2 regions of the Streptomyces sp. NBC_00203 genome follow, and region 2 is predicted to be linked to the other one. Evidence: riboswitches for the same ligand, from Rfam matches in the RefSeq annotation. Region 2 holds a riboswitch; the other holds the start of a gene.

Region 1 (3,200 bases), 250 kb from region 2:
GGATGGTCGCGCCGCGGAAGGCGTAGATCGACTGGTCGGCGTCGCCCACGACGCACAGCTCGCCGGGGTCGCTGTCGGCGGGCCCCACCAGCTCCCTGACCAGGGCGTACTGCGCGTGGTTGGTGTCCTGGTACTCGTCGACCATGACGTGGCGGAAGCGGCGGCGGTAGTGCTCGGCGACGTCCGGGAAGGCGCGGAGCAGATTGACCGTCGTCATGATCAGGTCGTCGAAGTCGAGCGCGTTGGCCTCGCGCAGCCGCGACTGGTACATCGCGTAGGCCTGGGCGAGGGTCTTCTCGAAGCCGTCGGCGGCCTGGGCCGCGAAGTCCTCCTCGTCGATCAGCTCGTTCTTCAGGTTCGAGATCTTGGCGCTGAACGACTTCGGCGGGAAGCGCTTGGGGTCGAGGTCCAGGTCGCGGCAGACCAGGGCCATCAGACGCTTGCTGTCGGCGGCGTCGTAGATCGAGAACGAGGAGGTGAAGCCGAGCTTCTTGCTCTCGCGGCGCAGGATCCGCACGCACGCGCTGTGGAAGGTCATCACCCACATCGCACCCGCGCGGGGGCCGACGAGGTGCTCGACGCGCTCCTTCATCTCGCCCGCGGCCTTGTTCGTGAAGGTGATCGCGAGGATCTGGCCGGGGTGGACATTGCGCTCGGCCAGCAGATACGCGATCCGGTGCGTGAGCACACGGGTCTTGCCGGAGCCCGCGCCGGCCACGATGAGCAGCGGGGAGCCGGAGTGCACCACGGCCGCCCGCTGGTTCTCGTTCAGCCCGTCCAGCAGCGCCGCCGCGTCCACGGCGGGCCGGGGCGCGCCGTCGCGGTAGTACGCGTCCCGGTCCGGCGGCACGTCGAACTTCCCGCCGAACAGATCGTCCGGAACGGGTTCCGGTACGTGATCGTCCTCGGGCGGCGGCGGGGGTTCTTCCTCGTGGGCCCGTGAGGGCTTGAGGTCCGCCAGGAAGCTGTCATCAAAGAGGCTGCTCATCGCTCTCCGAGTCTAGGCCGCCCCACTGACAGCCCGCCGCCACCCTGAAAACTCGACCGGAAGTCGTGACGCGGCTCAGAAGCCCAGGATCTTCCGGAGCCGGTCGCCCGGCACCCTCTCACCCTCCAGACCCGGTCCGTCACGGTCGGCGACGATCGTCGCCTTGCCGGGCACCCCGGCTTCGGCGACGTACGGCTGCCCGCTGTCGCACGAGAGCCGACGCGGCATCCGACCGTGACCGATTGCAAGCTAACGCCCGGAGCGGGGCGGACGTCACCACTCCCGACAAGTCGCCATAGATCACTCCGAATTGACCGCGCGGGGTGACGCCCAGGGCAAAGGTCACGAAAATGTATCGGGCATATCGCACATCAACCTTCACACGGGCCACACGAGTTGGCTAGCGTGCCGGGCAGGCCGCTCGACCCGCACCGGCGAACATCGCCGGGCCGTGCGGCCTCCGCCGAGTTCGGCGCGCCCTCGCGGCAGCCGGAGCCGGGGACCCAACCGACCTTGGGGTGAATCGGTCCACCTGCCTTGTGGGGCAAGGACCGTAGGGCAAACCTTCCGGAACCACCCGCCCGAACCCGACAGCTAACTCGGTAGGCGGATGACGGAAGGAGTCGCCTCTCTTGGCGTCGCATCGCACACCGCGTCCTACGGGTACGCGCGTAGCAGGCATACGGACCCCCGCCGCCCTGGCGACGGCGGCGCTCACCTCGGTGGCCCTGCTCTCCCAGACGGCGAACGCCGCGCCCTCGGCCGAGCCCAGGCCGAGCCTCGAAGAAGTCGAGAAGAAGGTCAACGACCTTTACCACCAGGCCGAGACGGCCACCGAGAAGTACAACGCGGCGAAGGAGAAGACCTCCAAGCAGCGCAAGAAGGTCGACACGCTCCTCGACGACGTCGCCAAGCGCACCGAGAAGCTCAACACCTCGCGCGAGGAGCTGGGTTCGTTCGCGGCGGCGCAGTACCGCACCGGGGCCTCCGCCCCCGACACCGCGACCCTCCTGCTCGCCGACGACCCGCAGGACTACTTCGACCAGACCCAGCTGATGAGCCGTCTGACCACCCGCCAGAAGGCGGCCGTCGACGACTACATCACGGAGCAGGCCGCCACGACGAAGAAGCGCGCGGAGGCCTCCAAGAGCCTGCAGACGCTGACCACCTCGCAGAGCGCGCTCAAGACGTCCAAGGCAGACGTCCAGAAGAAGCTCTCCGCGGCCCGCGAACTGCTCTCGGACCTGACCGCCGAGGAGAAGGCGCGGCTCGCGGCGATCGAGAAGAAGAAGCAGGAGGAGGCCGACCGCAAGGCGGCCGCGCTGGCACAGCAGCAGGCAGCCGCGGAGAAGGCGGCGGCCGAGAAGGCGGCCCAGCAGGAGTCGTCGTCGAGCACCTCGACCGGTTCGTCGAGCTCGACCACCACGGACTCCTCGTACGCCACCAAGGCCGCCAAGGCCATCGCCTTCGCCCGCGCCCAGATCGGCAAGCCGTACGTCTGGGGCGCGACGGGCCCCGGCTCGTACGACTGCTCCGGACTCACCCAGGCCGCCTGGAAGGCCGCCGGCGTCACACTGCCGCGCGTCACAACCGACCAGGTGAACGCGGGCACGACGGTCTCCCTCTCCGACGCCCAGCCCGGTGACCTGGTCTTCTTCTACGACGACGTCAGCCACGTGGGTCTCTACATCGGCAACGGCATGATGATCCACGCGCCGAAGCCGGGTGCGTACGTCCGCGAGGAGTCGATCTACTACGCCGGGACCTCGATCATCCACAGCGTGGTGCGTCCGGCGTAACGCGTTCCTGCGGGGCACGCGCGCGTGAGGCTTGTCATCCGCCACGCGCGCGCGTGGCCCGCGGGCAACCGGCCCGAAGATCCCTAGCATCGGGCCCATGCCAGCAGCCGTCTCCCCGCTCCGCACCTGGTGGGCCCAGCGACCGCCCGCCGCCGGTGCCGCCGTCATGGCCACCGGCATCATCTCGGTCGGGCTGCATCTGACCGGCTACGAGACCCTGTCCCGTATCGCGCTGGCCCTGGCGTCCGCCGGCTGGCTCGCGCTCGCCGCGGACTTCGTCGTCCGGCTGCTGCGCGAGCGGGAGCGGTGGGTGGAGGAGGCGGGCACACCGGCCGGGCTCACCGCCGTCGCGGCGACCACCGTGCTCGGTACGGGGCTGTCCGCACTGGGGTGGCAGGGGCCGGCCGAGGCCC
Region 2 (3,200 bases):
CCGCGCTGTCCGCGCCGCCCGTGCGGTGAACGGCGTTGCGGACGGGATACCGGACGTCGTCCGGTTCACGCCGGGCCGATGTGTCGTTCGATCCGTATTCTTCGGATCATGGCCGCTCCGACTGCATATTCACTCATCGCCACTGACCTGGACGGAACGCTGCTGCGCGGCGACGACACACTCTCCGACCGGTCGCGGGCCGCGTTGGCGAGAGCCACGGCCGAGGGGGCCCGGCATCTGGTGGTGACGGGACGGCCGGCGCCGAGGGTCCGACCGCTCCTCGACGAACTCGGCGGCGAGGGGCTGGCGGTGTGCGGTCAGGGGGCGCAGTTGTACGACGCCGGGGCGGACCGTCTGCTGTGGTCGGTGACCCTGGACAGGGAGCTGGCGGAGACGGCGCTGGGCAAGATCGAGGCGGAGGTCGGGCTGCTCTACGCGGCGGTGGACCAGGACGGCGTGGACGGGCTGACGCTGATCGAGCCGGGGTACGTGATGCCGCATCCGACACTGCCGGCGGTGCGGGTGCGGCGGCGCGACGACCTGTGGACGGAGCCGATCAGCAAGGTGTTGCTCCGTCACCCGTCCTTGTCCGACGACGAGTTGGCGTCGGCGGCGCGCGGAGTGGTGGGTTCCCTGGCGACGGTCACCATGTCGGGGCCGGGCACCGTCGAACTCCAGCCATGCGGCGTGACCAAGGCGACGGGGCTCGCCCTCGCCGCCGAACACCTCGGGCTCGGCCCCGCCGCCACCCTCGCCTTCGGTGACATGCCCAATGACATCCCGATGTTCGACTGGGCCGCCCACGGCGTCGCCATGGCCAACGCCCACCCGGAACTCAAGGCGGTGGCCGACGAGGTGACCTTGTCGAACGAGGACGACGGGATCGCCGTGGTGCTGGAGCGGCTGTTCGAGGCTCGTTAGGCCCGGCCGCGCCGACACCCCCGTCGAGGACTGGTCAGTAGGCCCCGTTGACGTTGTCGATCGAGCCGTACACCGCCGCCGCGTAGTTGCAGGCCGCCGTGATGTTCGCGACCGGGTCGTAGGGGTTCGTCGAGGTGCCGGCGACGTGGTAGGCGTTGAAGGTCGGGTCGATGACCTGGAGGAGGCCCTTGGACGGGGTACCGGCGGCGGCGTTGGAGTCCCAGTTGTTGATGGCCAGGGGGTTGCCCGAGGACTCGCGCATGACGTTGCGGTAGATGCCGTTGTAAGTGCCCGGAATGCCCGACTTGGCCATGATGTCCAGGGACTGCTTGATCCAGCCGTCGAGGTTGTTGGCGTACGTCGTGGTGGAGGCGGGGGTGGCCTTGGTCGCCGCGGACTTGGCGGTCGCCGTGGTTGCCTTCGTCGTCGAGCTCGACTTCACGGTCTTCGTGCCCACCGTCAGCGTCAGGCCCGGGCGGATCGCAGCCGGGTTCGCGCCGATGACCGCACGGTTCGCTTCGTACAGCTTCTTCCAGCCGCCGCTCGTGGGGTTCTTCTGCGCGATCGTGGAGAGGGTGTCGCCCGCGGCCACCTTGTAGGTGAGGAGCTGGACGTCCAGGGTCGTGGTCGCGGCGGTCTTGGCGACCTGCGCCACCTGTGCCGCCTGTGTCGGTGTGGCCGCGTGCGCGCCGGTCGCGCTCACGAGGGGGAGTGCGAGCGCGGCTCCGCTCGTGCCGACGGCGACCATGCCGCGGGTGAGAGTGCTGGTCTTCGTACGGCGGTGCTTGCCTCGTGCGGGCATGGCGATTTTCCTCTCCGGTGCCTGCGAGGTGAGCTGTCGGGTTCGGGCGGGAGATGCCCGGCCGCGCTGTGGACGCGGCTTCACCCCTAGCCGAACCGGGGTCCGGATCGGCGGCTTACCTGGGTCCCCCGCTCCTGCCGTGCGTGGGTGGGTGGGGTTTCCGGGCGGCGGCAGGATTCGGCGTTCCGCTCGGATCGGGGCGAACGTATGCGAGAGCACATGTCGGGAACAAGACCTGATGTCGCAGTGAAGATCGCTTTAGCCTGGATATGGCGAGGGCGAAACGTCCGATTGCGCCGGAATTCGATCCTCAACTTGCCTTTTGCAAAGGGGGAGTCGCCGAGGGGGCTTTGGCGCGGGGTCCGGTCGGGCGTGACCCAATTCACGCGACCAAGCGCAACCAAAGCGGCAAGCCAGGCAACTCGGGCATTACGGTTCGAGCGTCCAGACGGGGGAGTGCCTCGGCGGAGCCGGCCGGACCTCCCACACGGAGAGATCCGTGTCGGGGTCGTCGTCGGGGAGGCGGCCCGCGTTGGGCTTGAAGTAGAGGCCGTAGCCCCAGTATTCGGGAAACTCGTGGCACATCAGGTCGGGGTACGGCTCGAACTGCTGCCCCTCGTATGCCCTGTTGATCCTCGCCACCGCCTCCGCCCGCGAGATCCCGAAGCGCGTGACCATCTCCTGGGCCATCTCACGGAAGTACGCGAGCATGCCCTCGTCGAGGTCCATCAGGAATTCCCCGGTCCGCGATCGCGCCATGGTGCGATCGTTCCCTATGGCGCCCCCGGGCCTCTAGCCCGCGGTTCGGGGGATTCTCCTCTCCCATGTCCGGTGGAAGACCACCTCGTCGCCGTCCTTGCAGATCACCTCGTTGGAGGTGATGAAGTCCTCGGCGTCGCAGGTGATCTCGGACGTCGTGGACACCCGCGCGTCCCACGGCAGGTCCGGTCGGTGGAGGCGGACCGACCAGGTCGAGCGGGCGCGGGCCGACAGGGGATCGGAGGCGTCGATCGTGTACGTCTCCAGCGCGTCCTCGGTGAATTCGAGACCGTCGGGGTACACGCGCGTGCCGCCGTAGCGCGGGTCCACCTCCAGACGCCAGGTGCCGGCGGCCACGTCACGGACGACCAGGCGTTCCGGGCGGGGTTCGTCCAGCGTCGTGGGGACGACGACTCCCAGGGGCTCGGACTGCTCCGGTTCCTCGAACGTGAGGGAGGGTGCCGACTCCCGTGCCCGCAGCGGGAGTTCCAGCGCGCTGCCCGCCGGGTCCAGGGTGAAGCCGGCCTCCGAGCCCGGCTGGGGCCAGATCCAGGGCCAGTACGCCGAGGAGACGGAGAGGCGGATGCGGTGGCCCGCAGGGAACGCGTAGCCGATGCCGTTCAGGTCGAAAACCACGTCCTCCGTAGTGCCCGGTTTCCAGGAAACCGCCTGGTCACGGCCGTAGCGCGCTGACAGGTTCAGTACACCTCGGGTGACG

The links. A riboswitch is a leader RNA that binds a small molecule or an ion and turns the genes downstream of it on or off. The one in region 2 is predicted to bind cyclic di-AMP.
Region 1: linked by a shared signal. The riboswitch ahead of OG975_RS29395 (NlpC/P60 family protein) and the one ahead of OG975_RS28210 (transglycosylase SLT domain-containing protein) in region 2 are both predicted to bind cyclic di-AMP.

Annotation. Positions count from the first base shown of each region.
Region 1 covers NZ_CP108126.1:6,542,253-6,545,452, reverse strand. The annotation lists gene pcrA (DNA helicase PcrA) at 1-988, opposite strand, end outside; gene OG975_RS29400 (hypothetical protein) at 1,064-1,216, opposite strand; cyclic di-AMP (ydaO/yuaA leader) riboswitch at 1,440-1,613, shown strand; gene OG975_RS29395 (NlpC/P60 family protein) at 1,621-2,787, shown strand; gene OG975_RS29390 (tellurite resistance/C4-dicarboxylate transporter family protein) at 2,885-3,200, shown strand, end outside.
Region 2 covers NZ_CP108126.1:6,296,635-6,299,834, forward strand. The annotation lists gene OG975_RS28205 (HAD family hydrolase) at 109-921, shown strand; gene OG975_RS28210 (transglycosylase SLT domain-containing protein) at 956-1,723, opposite strand; cyclic di-AMP (ydaO/yuaA leader) riboswitch at 1,727-1,883, opposite strand; gene OG975_RS28215 (hypothetical protein) at 2,153-2,482, opposite strand; gene OG975_RS28220 (CocE/NonD family hydrolase) at 2,516-3,200, opposite strand, start outside.